4 regions of the Pseudomonas sp. LBUM1678 genome follow, and region 2 is predicted to be linked to each of the others. Evidence: predicted binding sites of a transcription regulator. Region 2 holds the regulator's gene; each other region holds the start of a gene.
The links. Region 2 encodes FliA, which starts transcription of late flagellar genes. Its sites were predicted from a motif close to CTAAAGTTTNNNNNNNNNNNGCCGNTAA; they were not measured.
Positions count from the first base shown of each region.

Region 1: ACA070_RS01775 (methyl-accepting chemotaxis protein) is a predicted target of FliA. The motif match lies at 2,439-2,466, and genes of this name have one in related genera.
Region 3: flgM (flagellar biosynthesis anti-sigma factor FlgM) is a predicted target of FliA. The motif match lies at 2,683-2,710, and genes of this name have one in related genera.
Region 4: motA (flagellar motor stator protein MotA) is a predicted target of FliA. The motif match lies at 2,658-2,685, and genes of this name have one in related genera.

Region 1 covers NZ_CP166775.1:382,350-387,099, forward strand. Annotated here, with positions in the region: partial or broken gene ACA070_RS01770 (hypothetical protein) at 137-369, shown strand; gene ACA070_RS01775 (methyl-accepting chemotaxis protein) at 481-2,397, opposite strand; gene ACA070_RS01780 (16S rRNA (uracil(1498)-N(3))-methyltransferase) at 2,636-3,343, opposite strand; gene tatC (twin-arginine translocase subunit TatC) at 3,340-4,134, opposite strand; gene tatB (Sec-independent protein translocase protein TatB) at 4,131-4,583, opposite strand; gene ACA070_RS01795 (twin-arginine translocase TatA/TatE family subunit) at 4,594-4,750, opposite strand, start outside.
Region 2 covers NZ_CP166775.1:1,773,549-1,778,298, forward strand. Annotated here, with positions in the region: gene flhF (flagellar biosynthesis GTPase FlhF) at 1-1,311, shown strand, start outside; gene fleN (flagellar synthesis regulator FleN) at 1,428-2,258, shown strand; gene fliA (RNA polymerase sigma factor FliA) at 2,255-2,995, shown strand; gene ACA070_RS07995 (chemotaxis response regulator CheY) at 3,163-3,534, shown strand; gene ACA070_RS08000 (protein phosphatase CheZ) at 3,557-4,345, shown strand; gene ACA070_RS08005 (chemotaxis protein CheA) at 4,399-4,750, shown strand, end outside.
Region 3 covers NZ_CP166775.1:5,061,940-5,066,689, forward strand. Annotated here, with positions in the region: gene cheR (protein-glutamate O-methyltransferase CheR) at 1-758, opposite strand, end outside; gene ACA070_RS22990 (chemotaxis protein CheV) at 805-1,737, opposite strand; gene flgA (flagellar basal body P-ring formation chaperone FlgA) at 1,820-2,581, shown strand; gene flgM (flagellar biosynthesis anti-sigma factor FlgM) at 2,747-3,073, shown strand; gene ACA070_RS23005 (flagella synthesis protein FlgN) at 3,122-3,589, shown strand; gene ACA070_RS23010 (flagellar brake protein) at 3,682-4,425, shown strand; gene ACA070_RS23015 (MFS transporter) at 4,491-4,750, opposite strand, start outside.
Region 4 covers NZ_CP166775.1:553,233-557,982, reverse strand. Annotated here, with positions in the region: gene ACA070_RS02515 (caspase family protein) at 1-171, shown strand, start outside; gene ACA070_RS02510 (toll/interleukin-1 receptor domain-containing protein) at 171-656, shown strand; gene motB (flagellar motor protein MotB) at 700-1,734, opposite strand; gene motA (flagellar motor stator protein MotA) at 1,738-2,589, opposite strand; gene ACA070_RS02495 (HDOD domain-containing protein) at 2,756-4,294, shown strand; gene ACA070_RS02490 (rhodanese-like domain-containing protein) at 4,337-4,750, shown strand, end outside.

The sequences.
Region 1 (4,750 bases), 1.4 Mb from region 2:
GAAAGCGGGGTTTTTTTTGTGCTGATGATCATTCCCACGCTCCGCGTGGGAATGCAGCCCGGGACGCTCCTCGTCCCAAGAGCGGACGCAGAGCGTCCATTGAGGCATTCCCGCGCAGGAGCGTGGGAACGATCAAAAAGTGCTGGGCGTGATGAAAACCCTGGCCGTGGAAGGCATGACGCATGGTCTGCGTCACCCACGAAATGGGCTTTGCATGGGAAGTGGCGGATCAGTGCTGTTCTTCGATCACGGCAAATTGCTGGAGATGCCTCGCCGTCCGAGTTCTTTGATGCGCCGAAGGATCCGCGGGCTCAGGCGTTTTTGCGTCAGGTCCTCAACAGTAGCGCCTTGGGGGCCGCTAATCGCTAGCAGGCTAGCTCCCACAGTGGATTTGTGGTGTTCACACCAAACCCTGTGGGAGCCAGCCTGCTGGCGATGGCATCAACTCGGTTCCAAGCGGACCGAGGCATTCGCATCACCTCAAACCTTGAACCTGCCAACCAGCATCTGCAGATGCGTCCCCAACCGCGCCAGCTCAACGCTGGAGGCCGCGGTCTCTTCGCTGGCTGCCGAGGTCTGCTCAGACACGTCGCGCACGTTCAGCACGCTACGGTTGATCTCCTCGGCCACCGCGGTTTGCTGCTCGGCAGCGGCGGCAATCTGCTGGTTCATCGACTGAATCGCCGACACGGTGCGGGTGATGCTTTCCAGCGAGCTGCCGGCGCGGCGGGTCAGTTCGACGCTGCTGTCGGTCAGGCTGCGGCTGTTGTCCATGATGGTTGCCACTTGCTGGGTGCCGGTTTGCAGGCCGACGATCAGCTCTTCGATTTCCTCGGTGGACTTCTGGGTGCGCTGGGCCAGGCTGCGGACTTCGTCGGCGACCACCGCAAAACCGCGTCCGGCCTCACCGGCACGGGCGGCTTCAATCGCAGCGTTGAGCGCCAGCAGGTTGGTTTGCTGTGCCACGGATTTGATCACGTCGAGCACACTGCCGATCTTGTCGCTCTCGCGTTTGAGATCGCCCATGGCTGCGGTGGAATTGCCGACTTCGAGGGCCAGGCGCTCGATCTGGGCGATGGCTTCACCGACCACTTTGTCGCCTTCGCGGGCCTGTTGATCGGCGGCGACGGCGGCTTCAGAGGCTTCTTCGGCGTTACGCGCGACTTCCTGCACGGTGGCGGTCATTTCGTTCATCGCGGTGGCCACTTGGTCGGTCTCGATCTTCTGGCTGTTGACCCCGGCGCTGGTCTGCTCGGTGACGGCCGACAACTCTTCGGCGGCGCTGGCAATTTGCGTGACGCCGTCGCTGATGCCGCCGATCAGTTCGCGCAGGCCCACGGTCATGTTCTGCATGGAGCGCTGGAGCTGGCCCAATTCGTCGCGACGCTCGGAAACAAGGTTTTGCGTCAGGTCGCCAGCCGCCACGCGCTCGGCGACTTTTAGGGTCTGGTTCAACGGAATCACGATCTGGCGAGTGATCGCCCATGCCGCCAGCAAGCCAAACGCCAAGGCCAGAACAGTGGCCATCAGCAGCAGGTTCTTGGCGTGCGCAGCGTCGGTGTCCCGGACGATGGTTTGTGAAACGGTGAGTTTTTTGCTGACGTCGAGCAGGATCTGGCCTTGCTCGGCCATGCGCTTGAGGGCGGCGGCGCTGGCAACCTGCGAATCGCGGTACTGGCTGACGGCGGCGCGGTAGGCTTTGAGCGAATCGGTGGCCTGTTGCAGGTTGGCGATGTGCTGCTCCGGCAGTTTGGACGGCAGGCCTTCGAGGTTCTTCAGTGCGTTGTCGATGGCGTCCAGCGCAGGTTGCTCGGCCTCGGACTTACCGCTGTAGGTGTAGCCGCGAACCTGGAAGCGTGCCTGCTGAATCAGCTTGCTCAGGTCGATCACACTGTTGAAGTCGGCGACGCTGTCGCCTTGCAGCATGGATTTTTCGACTTCAGCGACGCGGGCCACCGCGTTGTCGGCGGTAGCACCCAGTTTGCTGCGGGCGTCTTCGCGATTGGCGCCGGCCTGGGTCATCGCGATGAAGGCTTGTTTGTATTGGCTGACGGCGGCGAGTTGCTGGTCGATCATCGCCACGTCAGACGGCTGTTCGATCAATTTACGGGCGGTTTGCAGACCGGCGTCGAGTTGGCTCAGCAGGTCGTTGACCGCGGCCGGGCCTTGTTCGCCCCGGCGTATTTCGTAGTCCTGACGGGCCAGGCGCAGGTCTTTGGTCAGGTCGTTGAGGCTGGCGATGAACCCGAGCTTGTCGCCACGGCTCATCACGCCTGTCAGGCCGGTCCAGCCTGTAAAGGTGATCAGCAAGGTTAGAAGCAGCACCAGACCGAAGCCGATCCCCAGTTTGCGATTGACGCTTACATTTCCCAGATTCTCGGCTAGCCAACGGTACATGCTGCTACTCCCTCGGACCACTAGTTGGTTTTATGGGAACTGTATCGGCAGGCGGGCGGGAATCTGTAGGCGCAACGCGATGTTCAGGTGTGTGAATACCTGTGGCGAGGGAGCTTGCTCCCGCTCGGCTGCGGAGCAGTCGTAAACCGATGGATACGGTCTGGCTGGATAAAAAGCAGTGGCCGCTGCGCGCCCAAGCGGGAGCAAGCTCCCTCGCCACAGTGGACCGTGATTGACCTTAGAAAAGTCGGGCGAGCAGCGCGGTGACGGCGGTTTCGACGCGCAGGATGCGCTCGCCAAGTTGTACCGGTTGCAGGCCGGACTTCGCTAACAGGTCGATTTCGTAAGGAATCCAGCCCCCTTCGGGGCCGATGGCCAGGGTCACCGCTTCATTCAGGCCTCGGGGGCAGGGCGGGTAGTTGCCGGGGTGGCCGACCAGGCCGAGGGTGCCTTCGGAAATGGCCGGCAGACGATCTTCGACGAACGGCTTGAAGCGTTTCTCGATGACGATTTCCGGCAGTACGCTGTCCCGGGCCTGTTCCAGGCCAAGGATCAGTTGCTCGCGAATCGCCTCTGGTTCCAGAAACGGGGTTTGCCAGAAGCTCTTCTCGACGCGATAGCTGTTCACCAGAATGATTCGTGGCACACCCATGGCCGCCACGGTCTGAAACACCCTGCGCAGCATTTTCGGCCGTGGCAGAGCCAATACAAGCGTCAGTGGCAGCTTGGCCGGTGGCGGCTGGTCGAGGGTGACGCGCAGTTCGGCTTCATCGGCGTCCAGACGCAGCACTTCGGCCGAGCCCATCAGCCCGCCGATACGCCCGACGCGCATGCTGTCACCCACCTCGCAACGATGAACTTCCTGCATGTGCGTCAACCGGCGATCACGCAGGATCACCCGGTCGGCCGCAATGAAGTCGGCCTCGATGAGGAGCAGCAGGTTCACGGCTGGGTCGCTGGCGGTTGGTCGTTGTGATCGTCAGCTGGCTGGTCGTCCGGGTGTTCGCCGCGCTTGCTGATCAGTCCGCCGAACAGGATGCCGATTTCAAACAGCAACCACATCGGTACGGCCAACAGCGTCTGCGAGAAAATGTCCGGCGGCGTCAGGATCATGCCGACCACGAAGCAGCCGATGATCACGTACGGGCGGATTTTTCTCAGGTATTTGACGTCGACCACGCCGATCCACACCAGCAGCACCACGGCCACCGGGATCTCGAACGCCACGCCGAACGCGAAGAACAGCGTCATGACGAAGTCGAGGTAGCTGCTGATGTCGGTCATCATTTCCACACCGGCCGGGGTGGCGGCGGCGAAGAATTTGAAGATCAGCGGGAACACCAGGTAATAGGCGAACGCCATGCCGGCGTAGAACAGCATGATGCTCGATACCAGCAACGGCACGGCGACGCGCTTCTCATGCTTGTACAGGCCCGGCGCGATGAAGCCCCAGATCTGATGCAGGATCACCGGGATCGCCAGGAACAACGAGACCATCATGGTCAGCTTCAGCGGCGTCAGGAACGGCGACGAAACGTCGGTAGCAATCATCGTCGCGCCCACTGGCAGGTACTGGCGCAGCGGCGTCGAAACGAAGGTGTAGATCTGCTGGGTGAAGGCGAACAACCCGGCGAAGATGATGAAGATCGCCGCTACGCAACGCAGCAAGCGGGTACGCAACTCGGTGAGGTGCGAAACCAGCGGCATGTGCTGGTCGTTTTCAGGAAGATCGCTCATGGGGCTCGCGGCGGCAGTGTTGGGTCATGAGGGGCCAGCGCAACAGGCGCAGCCGCAGGCGTCGTGGCAGGTGCAACCGGTGGCGTTGCAGCAACGGGCGCAGGCTCCGTGGCCGCTACAACAGGTGCAGGCACGGCGGCGGGAGCATGAATCGTCTGCTCCGCCACCGGTTCAACCGGCTGAACCGGTGTGGCCTCCTGTTGGGTCGGCGTGAAGATCTTCCGCGCCTCCTGTTCCAGTGACAGGATGTGCTCGTTGTGCAGTTGCCGACGAATCTCGTCGGCACCGATTTCACGTTCAACTTCCTGTTTGATCGCGTTGAAGCTGCGCTTCAGACGACCGACCCACAGGCCGGCGGTGCGCGCAGCACCCGGCAGACGCTCGGGACCCAGCACCAGCAGGGCGACGAGGCCGACGAGCAGCAATTCAGAGAAGCTGATACCAAACATTAGTCAGTGCTCACACGTCTTTGCGGATCGGCTCTTCGACTTTTTGCGCCTGCACGTCGATGGTGTGCGGCTGGTTCACGGACTGGGTGGTCTGTGGCTGAACCGGTGGCACCGGTTGTGCCGGCGTAACAGTCGGATCGGCCGGTTTTTCGTCGTCGTTCATGGCT
Region 2 (4,750 bases):
GCCGATATGCGTCAGGCCATGAAACTGGTTCGTGATGAGCTGGGCGCTGATGCCGCCATCATTGGCAATCGCCGGATCGCCGGTGGTGTCGAGCTGACGGCTGCCCTGGATTACAAATTGTCGGCGCTGGCCCCGCGTGTTCCGAACATGGAACTCGAGGATGAGCTGCGCAAGACCCAGTCGCGGATCGTCACCGCCCAGGCCGAATTGAGCTTGCGTGGCGAAGGCGAAACCGAAGGCGACAAGACCACCAATCGCCAGTTGTTCGCCGGCCTGCCATTGACCGCCGCCGAACCGCTGATCGAGCCGACCTACGCTGAACCTCGTCGCTCCGCTCCAACCCCGGCACCTGCCGCTGGCGGCGTGGACCCACGTGCGTTCGACTCGATGCGTTTCGAACTCAACAGCCTGCGCGAACTGATGGAAGTGCAACTCGGTTCGCTGGCCTGGAATCAGCTGCAAGGCAGCCGTCCGGCCCAGGCCAACCTCTGGCGTCGCCTGCAACGCATCGGCCTGTCCGGCCCGTTGTCCCGCGACTTGCTGGCGATGATTACCGACATTGAAGAACCCCGTCAGGCGTGGCGCATGTTGCTGGCGCACCTGGCGCGGATGATCGCCACTCCGGAAGTCGAGCCGCTGGAAGAGGGCGGCGTGATTGCCATGGTCGGCCCTGCCGGTATGGGCAAGACCACCACCCTGGCCAAGCTCGCGGCCCGCTACGTTCTAAAGTATGGCGCGCAAAACATCGCGCTGGTGAGCATGGACAGCTACCGTATTGGTGCCCAGGAGCAACTCAAGACCCTGGGCCGGATCCTCAACGTGTCGGTAACGCACGTCGATCCGGGGCAATCGCTGGTGCAGGCGCTGGATCCCTTGCTGCGCAAACGCGTGGTGCTGATTGATACCGCGGGTCTTCAGGCCAGCGATCCGGCACTGCGCATGCAGCTCGAAAGCCTGGCCGGACGTGGCATCAAGTCAAAAAATTATCTGGTCTTGGCAACCACCAGCCAGAAACAGGTTCTAACAGCCGCTTATCACAGTTACAAGCGCTGCGGGCTCGCTGGCTGCATCCTGACTAAACTGGATGAAACGGCAAGCCTGGGTGAGGTATTAAGCCTGGCGATCAGTCATGAATTGCCGGTGGCCTACCTGACCGATGGCCCGCGGATTCCGGATGATTTGCATCTGCCGCGTCGTCATCAGTTGGTCAGTCGTGCCGTAAGCGTGCAAATGCAAGAAGAACCCAGCGAAGAAGCCATGGCTGACATGTTCGCTGATATTTACCACAGCCCGACCAAGCAGGTTGGCTGAGGTACTAATGAACAGTTTTTGTACCTACATCGATGGTCTGCCATGCATTGTTCAGTTTATGAACGCGCAGCCAGTAATGTGGCCTCCGTCTATGCAAGACAAGGTAAAGAAATAACATGGGCAGCATGCATCCCGTACAGGTGATCGCGGTGACCGGCGGCAAAGGTGGCGTCGGGAAGACTAACGTGTCAGTGAACTTGTCCCTGGCTCTAGCTGAACTCGGCCGGCGCGTCATGCTGCTGGACGCCGATCTGGGGCTGGCGAACGTCGACGTCCTGTTGGGGCTGACACCCAAACGTACCCTGGCCGACGTGATCGAAGGCCGCTGTGAGCTGCGCGACGTTCTGTTGCAGGGCCCCGGCGGTATTCGCATCGTCCCGGCCGCGTCCGGCACGCAGAGCATGGTTCATCTGAGCCCGGCTCAACACGCCGGCCTGATCCAGGCTTTCAGCGATATCGGCGACAACCTTGACGTATTGGTGATCGACACCGCTGCGGGTATTGGTGACTCGGTAGTCAGTTTCGTTCGCGCAGCGCAAGAAGTCTTGCTGGTGGTGTGCGACGAACCGACCTCGATCACGGATGCCTACGCGCTGATCAAACTGCTGAACCGCGATTACGGCATGAACCGCTTCCGCGTCCTGGCCAACATGGCCCAGAGCCCGCAGGAAGGTCGCAACCTTTTCGCCAAGTTGACCAAGGTCACGGACCGCTTCCTCGACGTCGCCTTACAATACGTCGGCGCGGTGCCATACGACGAAAGCGTGCGCAAGGCCGTGCAGAAGCAGCGTGCAGTCTACGAAGCGTTCCCGCGTTCCAAGTGCGCCCTGGCGTTCAAGGCGATCGCGCAGAAGGTCGACACCTGGCCATTGCCTGCCAACCCGCGTGGGCACCTGGAGTTTTTCGTCGAGCGCCTCGTGCAACAGACCGCAGGACCCGTCCTATGACAGCCAGTGGCTACAACCTCTACAAGAAGTCGGCACGTGACGCGCAGTACGAGCTGATCGAGCGTTACGCGCCACTGGTCAAACGCATTGCTTACCACTTGCTGGCCCGTCTGCCGGCCAGTGTTCAGGTTGAAGACCTGATCCAGGCCGGGATGATCGGCCTGCTTGAAGTATCGACCAAATATGACGCCAGCAAAGGCGCGAGTTTCGAGACGTACGCGGGCATTCGAATCCGCGGCGCGATGCTCGATGAAGTACGCAAGGGGGACTGGGCGCCACGTTCGGTTCACCGCAATACCCGTATGGTCAGCGACGCAATTCGCTCGATTGAAGCTAAAACCGGTCGTGACGCTAAAGATCATGAGGTTGCGGCCGAACTCCAATTGAGTCTCGACGATTATTACGGGATTTTGAACGACACCCTGGGCAGCCGGTTATTCAGTTTCGACGATCTGTTGCAGGACGGCGAACACGAAGGGCTGCACGAGGATGGCGCGAGTGCTCATCTCGAGCCGTCACGCGATCTGGAAGATGAACGCTTCCAGGCAGCGCTGGCGGACGCGATTGCCAATTTGCCGGAGCGTGAGCGACTGGTGTTGGCGCTGTACTACGACGAAGAGCTGAACCTCAAGGAAATCGGTGAGGTCCTGGGTGTCAGCGAATCGCGGGTCAGCCAGTTACACAGCCAGTGCGCGGCCCGTTTGCGGGGGCGTTTGGGGGAGTGGCGAGCGCGCTGAAGGCAGTGTGGGGACACTGCGAACGAGGCCGGTGTGGTGTTGAACTGCACCGGTCGCGATCTGTTGTGCTCCAGACAGTCATCGAATGCATTGCCGGATTGATTGAAATGGCGCGTCCAGGTGCTGGGCGCGTTTAAGACTGCTTGGAGGTCGAATTGGACAAGAACATGAAAATCCTCATCGTTGATGACTTCTCAACGATGCGGCGGATCATAAAAAACCTGTTGCGTGACCTTGGGTTCACCAACACGGTCGAGGCCGACGATGGCACTACCGCCATTCCGGTTCTCAACAGCGGGAGCATCGACTTTCTGGTAACGGACTGGAACATGCCTGGCATGACCGGTATCGATCTGCTGCGCCATGTGCGCGCCGATGAAAAACTCAAGCATCTGCCGGTGTTGATGGTGACTGCCGAAGCCAAGCGCGAGCAGATCATAGAAGCGGCCCAGGCCGGTGTTAACGGCTATGTGGTCAAACCCTTCACGGCCCAGGCGTTGAAAGAAAAAATCGAGAAGATTTTCGAACGCATCGGTTGATCCACTGCGCCACGGGGGAGCTATGGAGCATAAAGAATCTTCACTGGGCGATTTTGAATCGACCCTGAAAAAACACGCGGTCGAACTGGTCGAAAGCCTTGAAAAAGGCAGGTTCGGCGACGCTGTGCAACTTATCCATGAGCTCAATCAGACCCGTGACCGCGGCCTGTATCAGGAAGTGGGCAAGCTCACTCGTGAGCTGCATAGCGCGATCGTCAATTTCCAGATTGACCCGAACATGCCGCAAGCCGAGGAAGTGTCCCAGATCACGGACGCCACCGAGCGTCTGGGGTATGTGGTCAAGCTGACCGAGGCCGCCGCCAACCGCACCATGGACCTGGTGGAGAACGCCACGCCGCTGGTCAACAGCCTGAGCGAAGAAGCCCAGGCGTTGAGCACGGATTGGGGTCGGTTCATGCGCCGCGAAGTCGGGGCTGAAGAGTTCCGTGAACTGGCCCGGCGCGTCGACGGTTTCCTGACGCGCAGCAGCGAAGACAATCGCACGGTGTCGAGCAACCTCAATGACATTCTGCTGGCCCAGGATTACCAGGACCTCACCGGTCAGGTGATCAAGCGCGTGACCCAACTGGTCACCGAAGTTGAAAGCAACTTGCTCAAACTTGTACTCATGGCCAGTCAGGTAGACCGCTTTGCGGGTATCGAACATGACCGTGATGCGATGCTCGCTGAAAAAGATCCGCAAAAACATCTCTCTCAGGGTGAAGGTCCGCAGATTCATGCCGATAAAAGAGAAGACGTTGTGTCCGGTCAGGACGATGTGGACGATTTGTTATCCAGCCTAGGATTTTAGAGTTTTAGCATTTTAGGTTTTTTAGGTTTTTAGACCTCAGGAGCACCCCCTTAATGAGCTTCGGCGCCGATGAAGAGATCCTTCAGGATTTCCTGGTTGAGGCCGGCGAGATTCTAGAGCAACTGTCCGAACAGCTGGTCGAGCTTGAAAGCCGACCGGATGATGCGGATTTGCTCAATGCAATTTTTCGCGGTTTTCACACTGTAAAAGGGGGCGCCGGCTTCCTCCAGCTCAACGAGTTGGTGGAGTGCTGTCACATCGCCGAGAACGTCTTCGACATCCTGCGCAAGGGTGAACGTCGCGTCGACTCGGAACTGATGGACGTGGTTCTCGAAGCGCTGGACGCGGTGAACGGCATGTTCACCGAAGTGCGCGAACGCAGCCCGATCACGGCTGCCACGCCTG
Region 3 (4,750 bases), 3.3 Mb from region 2:
GCTTCGGAGGCGCCGAGGAACAGATAACCGCCCGGCTTGAGCGTGCTGTGAATACGCAACAGGATGTCTTTCTTCACCTCGGCGGAGAAGTAGATCAACACGTTGCGGCAGAACACGATGTCGAACTTGCCCAGGGCCGCATAGCTGTCCAGCAGGTTGAACGAGCGAAACTCCACGCGGCTCTTGATCGGCGCCTTGATGGCCCAGCGTCCCGGCCCTTTGGGGTCGAAGTAACGCTGAAGGCGCTCGGGCGACAGACCACGGCCGATGGCCAGGCTGTCGTACTCGCCGGTCTTGCAGTTGGTCAGCATGGTGCCGGACAGGTCGGTGGCCACAATCTGCACCCCCATCTTCAGCTGGCCCATGTTGACGCGCTCGAACTCATCGATGGACATCGACAGCGAATACGGTTCCTGACCCGACGAGCACGCCGCCGACCAGATCCGCAAACGCTGGCCGGGGGCCGCCTTGATTGCTTCAGGCAGCACCTTGTTCTTCAAGACTTCAAACGGATAGGTATCACGAAACCACAAGGTTTCGTTGGTGGTCATGGCATCCACCACCATCTCGCGCAAACCGCTGCGCGGCTGGGTCTGGATGCGCTGAACCAGCTCCCCCAGGGACTTGATGCCTTGCTGCTCCATCAGTTTGTTGAGACGGCTCGAGACCAGGTATTGCTTGTTTTCACCGAGCAAAATGCCACAGGCTTTTTCCAGGAATACCCGGAACTGTTCGAAATCCAAATTACCCGTAGACAAAGATGCCGCCTCTTAAATCGTGTTAACCACCAGGGGCAGAAGGCCCCTAGCTGATATCTGCTGCTTTGATCCGGTCGACTACCCGGGATGCCAGGTCATCAGGACGGAATTTGGCAAGGAAGTCATCCGCACCGACCTTCTTGACCATTGCCTGATTGAATACACCCGACAACGAAGTATGCAGGATGATATGAAGCTTTTGCATGCGCGGGTCGTTGCGGATCTCGGCCGTCAGCGTGTACCCGTCCATTTCCGGCATCTCGATGTCGGAAATCATCATCAGGAACTCTTCTTCCGGCTTCTTGCCCTCATCGACCAGTTTGCGCAAGTAATCCAGCGCTTGCTTGCCGTCGTTCAACGCCACCACTTCGACGCCGACCGTCTGCAGGCAACGGGTCACCTGCTTGCGCGCCACCGACGAGTCATCGACCGTCAATACGCGCAGGGACAGCGCCTTGTGCTGGGTTTCGACATCCACCACGCCGACCGAAATCGCTTCCGGTGTCGGCGCCACTTCCGCCAGCACTTTCTCGACGTCGATGATTTCGACTAACTGATTGTCGACCCGAGTCACAGCTGTCAGGTAATGATCGCGTCCCGTGCCCTTGGGTGGCGGATGAATCTCCTCCCAGTTCATGTTGACGATGCGCTCCACCGAGCGCACCAGGAAACCCTGGGTCTTGGTGTTGTACTCCGTGATGATTACGAAGGGATTGCTCTGATCTTTAAGTGCGCCGGAGCCGGTCGCCATTGCCAGATCAAGAATTGGAATGGTCGCCCCCCGGATACTTGCCACACCGCACACGACAGGACTGGACTTGGGCATCACGGTCAGTTTGGGGCATTGCAGCACTTCCCGAACCTTGAACACGTTGATCCCATACAGCTGCTGGCCGTCGAGACGGAACAACAACAGCTCAAGGCGATTCTGCCCAACCAGTTGCGTGCGCTGGTTTACCGCATCCATTACACCAGCCATGCACAGACTCCTACACCAACGCTTAAGTGTGTTGCGACGCACATTTATTGCTAAACGGCACGGCGCTTGCTTTTTAACTCTTATGAACACAGAACCGACATTTTTCCGACGCCTGACATCAACTTCCCGCAAATTGCTTTGCGCGATGTCGGCCGTTTGCCTGTTCAACGCTGGCAGCCCTGCCCTTGCTGACGCGGTTACCTTGCCTGACATGCTTATCGGCGTCACTCAGGGCTTTCTTGAATTCACCGTAGAAGACTATTTGGCCACCAGTCAAACGGAAGGCCGCTACGAAATCGAGGTCAACCAGCTCGATCCACGACTGCGCATGCCCATGTGCGACAAGGAATTGACAGCCACCCTGGAGAGCCCGGCGACCCCGATCGGGCGGGTGACGGTCAAGGTCCGTTGCGACAGCACATCCCCCTGGACAGTCTTCGTGCCCGCTCAAGTCCGCCTGTTTCGAGACGTTGTCACGACCACGCGCCCACTTAAACGCGCCGGGGTCATCGAGCCCGGCGACGTCATGTTGCGCGAGCGGGATATCAGCCTGATCAACCAGGGTTATTTCACCTCCATGGATCAGGCTGTCGGGCAGAAACTTACCCGACCAACGGTCGCCAATCAGGTGCTGACGCTGGTTCATCTCGAACAGGCCGAAGTCATCAGCAAGGGCGATCAGGTGGTGATTACCGCCCGCAGTGGTACGCTCAGTGTGCGTATGCCGGGCGAAGCCCTGTCCAACGGCGGCCTGCGTGAACAGATTCGTGTGAAAAACCTCAACTCCCAGCGGGTCATCAAGGCGCAAGTCACTGCGCCCGGCCAGGTGGAAGTGGCCATGTAGAACGATCTGTGGGTGAAAGATGGCGCGCCGCCCGGCTGTTCCCTAAACTGTGCCGCAGGCAGGACTAGCGCTGGCGCATGCAAGCTCATTGATAAATGGGCCTAAAGTTTTCGCAGGGAGAGCCGAAAACATGGCAAGCGTCCAAATACCCAGAGGTTTTTTATCATGGTCATCGATTTCAGCCGTTTGAACAGCTCCTCGTCACTTACCGGTAGTACGCGTACCAGCACCGCGAAGGAAACTGCCGAAACCGGCAAATCCGCGCCGCTGAATACCCCGGCCGAACAGGCCAGTACCGCCAAAAGCGGGGAATCGGTACACCTCAGCAATGAGGCTCAACAGTTGCAGAAGGTCACTGACAAGCTGCGCGATCAGCCTGCCGTCGACAACGCCCGCGTGGCCGAGTTGAAAGCAGCGATTGCCGATGGCAGCTATAAAGTCGACAGCAACCGTGTAGCCAGCAAACTGCTCAACTTCGAAGCCCAGCGCTAGGCCACGGCCTGCGCCAGGCTTTTGGACGCTTAAACCCCAAGGCCAGCCATGCACGACACTAATTTACTGCAACTGATCACCGACGACTTTGCTCCAGCACAATACTTGCTGGAGTTACTGCAAACCGAATCCATCGCGTTGCACGGTCGCGACATGCCGCTGCTCGAAGATATTCTGGCGCAGAAACAGGCAATGATCATTCTGCTGGAACAGCATGGCCGCAAGCGCAGTGAAATCCTCGCCAGCCTGAATCTGCCGACCAATCGCAACGGCCTGGAGCAACTTGCCAGCCAGTCGAGCATCGGCGATCAATTGCTGGAACAGAGCGACAAACTGACCGATCTCCTGGCTCAATGCCAGGCGGCCAACGTCAATAATGGCCAGTCGATCCTGGTCCAGCAGGCCGCCACGGCCAATCAGCTGAAAATCCTCACCGGCGGCGAACCGCCAGCGCTTTACGATGCCCGCGGATCAACCTCCATGCTAGCGAAGCCGCGCCCGCTTAGTCAGGCTTGAGCCTGTTAATGAGCACGCTCTATCAAGACGCGCCACATGCTGGCAGTATGCTAGCAAGTCGCAGTCAAATTTTGTCTGGAGAATGATGAACCGTGTTCAATGCCTTAAACGCGGAAGATGCTCCGCAGCCACCCAAGGTGCTATCCACGCCGATGGAGATCGCCGGTAGTCTGCGGCAGCTGCAAGAGAGCCATGACCCGCTGATCATCACGTTCCACGAACGCAGCCAGCGCTTCCAGAGCTATCTGGTGGACGTCGACCGTGACGGCAACAGCATTGCCCTGGACGAAATGGTGCCTCGCGACGGCGAACGTTATCTGCTGGCCGGCGAGTCGTTTCGGGTTGAAGGTTTCCACGACGGCGTGCGCATTGCCTGGGAAAGCAATGGCCTGCTGACCATCGATGAATCCGGTGATCGCTGCTACCGTGGCACCCTCCCCGATGAAGTGGTCTACCACCAGCGCCGCAATGCCTTCCGGGCTGCGTTGAAGCTGGCGCAACTGGTCGATGTCGAACTGGGCGGTGAAAAGCTCAAGTTCCCGATCAGAGGCAAGCTGCTGGACATCTCGGCCACTGGCTGCAAGCTGCGCTTTGAAGGTGACATCACCGCCAGGCTGCAATTGGGTCAGGTCTACGACCGCTTTATCGCCGATCTGCCGTTCGGCAGCATGACTGCGCCGGTGGAACTGCGTTACCTGCACTTCGAAGAAAGAATCTCCACCACCTTCGCCGGCATCCGCTTCCACAACATGAGCGGACTGGTGCAGCGTCAGGTCGAGCGATTCGTCTATCAGCTCCAGCGTGAAGCACGCCGCTTCGATAAAGACGACCTCTGATACGACGCTTCAACAAAAAACGGGCAGTCCCTTGCGGTGACTGCCCGTTTTTTTATGCGCCAGCTTTAAGGCCTGGCCTCGGTAAAGCTTTGCTCGCGACCTGCATCCGGGTCTTCTGGCGGTGGATCGGTTTCGGGATCCGGCTCGGGTTCGAGTTCGGGCTCCGGATCAGGGTTGATCGGGTTCTGCATCTGGTCCTGCACCACCTGTTCATCGACCCGCGGGTCAAGGCACGCCACCAGCGGTGAACTCGACATGCTGTCCGGCATGGCCACGTGATGCAGCGGCGCATCTTCGACCTGGTGCAGGTTGGTGACTGCTTTCG
Region 4 (4,750 bases), 1.2 Mb from region 2:
GACCCGGACCACGGCGAAGTTTTCGCCCAACTGCAAAAGTGCAACCGACACAGCCTGATCGAACCGGTAGACGCCGAGCACATGTATTACGCCGCCCTGAACTCCACCGGTTGCCGCCTCACCGCCCTCGGCGCCTATTACCGCGAACTCGCGATCAAGGGACATTTCTGATGCCAGTGTTTATCAGCTACCGCCACACCGACCGCGCGCAGGCAATGGTCATCAATGCACGCCTGAAACAGGCAAACATCAAAACCTATCTCGATGTGCTGGACACCGAATCCCAGCAAACCGACGACATTACGACGGTCATCACCCGCAACATTACCGAATGCACGCACTTGCTGGCAGTGGTCTCACAAGAGACGGCCATGTCCTGGTGGGTGCCGTTCGAAATCGGTGAAGCGACCATCAGTGATCGACGGATCTGCTCCTACAAGATCGGGGCCAGCGCGCTGCCGCTGTACCTCGATAAATGGCCGAAACTGAGCAACGATGTCGACCTCAGCTTTTTCATCGATGCCTACCGCAAAGAGTCCATGTCCAAACGCTCAATAGGAATGGAGTCCTTCAGCGAATCCGTTGGCGGCACCTACAAGAGCGACGCCGACCTATTTCACGACCAGCTCAAAAACCGCATCCGTCGCGGCTTCTGACAGGCACAAAAAAGCCGCGATCATCTCGCGGCTTTTTTGTGGGTCACTGCTTCGGCGGTTCCGCCGGTTTCGGTGCCGGGTCTTCGAAGATATTCAGTCGCTCGCGTAGCTCATGGGCTGGCAGCGGTTGTTTATCCGCCGGCAATGCGTTCGGATCGACTGGCGTGGCCGGCACTTCGCCCGGGCCACCCTGCCCTTGCGTTGGCGCAGGTGCAGGAGCCGGTTCAGCACCTTGCGAACCTTCGATGGCGCGCTGGGCTTTCTTGGTCAGCACCACGATGTCGATCCGGCGGTTGACCGGGTTGAACGGGTTATCGCGATCGAACAGCGCCGACGAGGCATAACCGACCACCCGCGCCACTTGCTGATCCGGATAGCTGCCGGCGACCAGCGCACGGCGAGCGGCGTTGGCACGGTTGGCCGAGAGTTCCCAGTTGCCGAAATCACCGGTGCCCGAGTACGGCTTGGCATCGGTGTGGCCGCTGATGCTGATCTTGTTCGGCACCGCTTTGATGGTGTCGGCCATGGCCAGCAGGATGTCTTCGAAATACGGTTTCAGACGCGCTGAGCCTGAGTCGAACATCGGCCGGTTTTCCGCGTCCATGATCTGGATACGCAAGCCGTCCTGAGTGATCTCGAACAGGATCTGGTCCTTGAATTTTTGCAGCTGCGGATTTTCATCGACCTTGTTCTGCAACTCTTGCAGCAACAGTTCCAGGCGTTCTTTCTCGACCTGCTCGGCCATGCCTTCGACCTGGTCGGTGTCGACGGTGACTCGGTCGGGTTGCGGCTGAGACTTCACCTCGGGGTTGAGGGTGTTCTCCGGCGCCAGGGTCGGCGAACCGCCCAAATCGATGATGTACGGCGTGCCGCTTTCGGAAAAACCGACCGGGTCCTTGAAGTAACCGGCGATGGCAATCTTCTGTTCCGGCGTTGCCGTGGACAGCAGCCACAGCACCAGGAAGAACGCCATCATCGCCGTCGCGAAGTCAGCGAAGGCGATTTTCCAGGAGCCCCCGTGATGCCCGCCCGCGTATTTTTTTACGCGTTTGATGATTATCGGCTGGTTATTTTCCATGACTTAGCGACCGCGAACCGCTTGTTCCAGCTCAGCGAAGCTAGGACGGTGCGCCGGGTACAGAACCTTGCGGCCGAATTCCACCGCCAGCGATGGCGGCATACCGGAAGCCGAAGCAACCAGCGAGGCCTTGATGGCTTCGTAGACGTTCAGTTCTTCCTTGGCTTCGTGGGCCAGGGCATGGGCCAGCGGGCCAAAGAAACCGTAGGCGGCGAGAATACCGAAGAAGGTACCCACGAGTGCCGCACCGACGTGTACGCCGATCATTTTCTGATCGCTTTCACCCAAAGAAGCCATGGTCACCACGATACCCAACACGGCCGCGACGATACCGAAGCCGGGCATGGCGTCGGCGATGCCGTTCACGGCGTGGGACGGATGATCCAGGTCTTCCTTGAGGCTGGTCAGCTCCATGTCGAACAGGCCTTCAAGCTCATGGGGAGCCATGTTGCCGGAGGACATGATGCGCAGGTAATCGCAGATGTACGCCGTCATGCGGTCATCTTTCAGAACGGCCGGGTACTTGGCGAAAATCGGGCTGGCGGCAGCATCTTCGATGTCGCCTTCGATCGCCATCATGCCTTCGCGGCGGCTCTTGTTGAGGATCTCGTAAATCAGCCCCAGCACTTCCAGATAGAACGTGTGGTTGAAACGCGAGCTGAACATTCCCAAGGATTTCTTGAGAACGTGTTTGAACATATGACCAGGGTTGGCCTGCAGGAATGCACCGAGGGCCGCACCCCCGATAATCATCACCTCGAAAGGCTGGATCAGGGCGGCAATCTTGCCGTGGGAGAGCACGTATCCGCCGAGCACGCTCGCGAATACGACGATGATGCCGATTAATTTAGCCATAGGTAGGAGAGCACTTACTGAGTCGGGTTCAAGGTCATATTCGGAAGTTAAAAAATCTCTTCTTCTACTTATCGGCAAAACTGCGCCAGACTATAGCCAGTTCAAACGAAAAGCTAATTTAGCCCTCTGTGGGCATAGGTAATGCAGACGATGATCACGTCCAACCATGGCTAACGAAACGAACCTCCCAACCCCAAAACCGAACACCCTTGAAGGCTGGGTCAAGCTTCTCGATGGTGTGCGCCTGCCGGTCCCGCAAGACAGTCACGACCGTGTCTGCAAGGCCCTCGCCGATAACCGCAGTTCATTGCGCGACATCGCCGAACTGTTGCAAGACAGCCCGGCCCTGGCCTTGAGCGTGATTCGCGAAGCCAATCGCCACACCCACGGCAGCATGACCGAGCCTGCTGAAAACCTTGAGGTGGCGATCAATCGCCTCGGCTTGAAACGCACTGAAGAATTGCTCGCCCGGTTGCCAGCCGAACCCCAATCACAGATACCCGTGGCGTTGCGTCAGCTGCAATTGATCAGCCAGCATGCGACCCAACAGGCCAACGGCTTTTTCGCCGGACGCCTGGCGCGGCTCTGGCAGGACATCCACTGGGGCAGCCTGCTGTTTCTCTCGCCGCTGTGGCCGATGGCGTTGACTCATCCGCAGTTGCTCGAAGAGTGGGAACTGCGGGTGATTCATAAAGGCGAGTCAGCACGCAACGTCGAAAAGCAATTGTTCGGCGTTCGCTTGCTGGACATCTGTCAGGCCCTGGTGGATATCTGGCGTCTGCCGATCTGGGTGCAGCAAGGTTATCGGCTGCTGCTCAACGAGCAGCGAGAACTGGTCAAAGTCCTGCGCATTGCCCGCGACAGCGAGCACCCTTTGCGCCAGCAAAACCGTCTCGATGACGATCCAACACTGCGTCGCTGGCTCAATCAGCCGGCCAATACCGTGCTGTTGGCCAATGGCCTGGCACTGTCGGCGCAACAGGCCTGGGACAGTCCGCACAGCGAACGCTGGCAATACCTGACCAGCCTTTACCTGCAAATGCCGATGAGCGAAGTGCAGCAGCAATTGCATCAACAGGCCGTCAACAGCGCGCACCAGCACGCCATGCCGGACATCTGGCACCCCGCCGTTGCGCTGATCTGGCCATCGGGCATTAACCGTATTCACGCCGGTTTGCTACCGGCACCGGCGCCGACCACCGAAGACCTGACGGCGTGGCGCAAGCAATGCGCCGAACTGCTGGTCGAACCGAGCCGCTTCACCAATGCAATGCACTTGACCACGTCTGCACGGGACGCGCTGGTCGCGTGCGGCATGCGTCGGGTGATGATTTTGATGGCCGACCGCACCCACGCCAATTTGCGTGCGCATCAAACCGCCGGGCTGTCGAAGGACGCGACGGGGCTGAACCTGGCCGTCAGTCAGAGCACCGTGCTGCAACGCCTGCTCTCGCAACAGGCCCAGGTGCGATTGACCCCGGCCAACAACGCCCAGTTCTCGGCCCTGCTGCCGGCCAGTCTGCGCGCGCAGTTTCGCGGCGAACACTTGCTGCTGCGTTCACTGGTCAATAATGGTCGGGTGATCATGGTCGTTGTTGCGGATCAGGGCGGCGGGCCGTTTTCGGAAATCACCGTGCAAGCTTTCGGCAAAACCGCGCAGTGCATTGAAAAGGCACTCCATAGCTTTAGCCAGCGCAGCCAATGACGCTGCGCTACAATCCTCCCCTTTGTGCTCTGGAGACCTCACATGTCTGACTTCTCTGGCTTGGCGCTGGTCATCGAGCCGAGCGACTTGCTCCCTCGCCTCGAGTCCCGCGAACTGATTCTGGTGGACCTGACCAGCAGCGCCCGCTATGCCGAAGGGCATATTCCCGGTGCGCGCTTTGTCGACCCCAAACGTACGCAACTCGGTCAGTCGCCAGCGCCGGGGCTGATGCCGCCGCAAGCGGCACTCGAAGCGTTGTTCGGTGAGCTTGGACATAACCCCGATGCGGTCTACGTGGTGTATGACGACGAAGGCGGCGGGTGGGCCGGGCGCTTTATCTGGCTGCTCGATGTCATCGGCCACCGCAATTACCACTATATAGACGGTGGCCTGACGGCGTGGCTGGCAGAAGGCATGCCCATGTCGATCCAGATCCCGGCCCACGTTGGCCGCCCG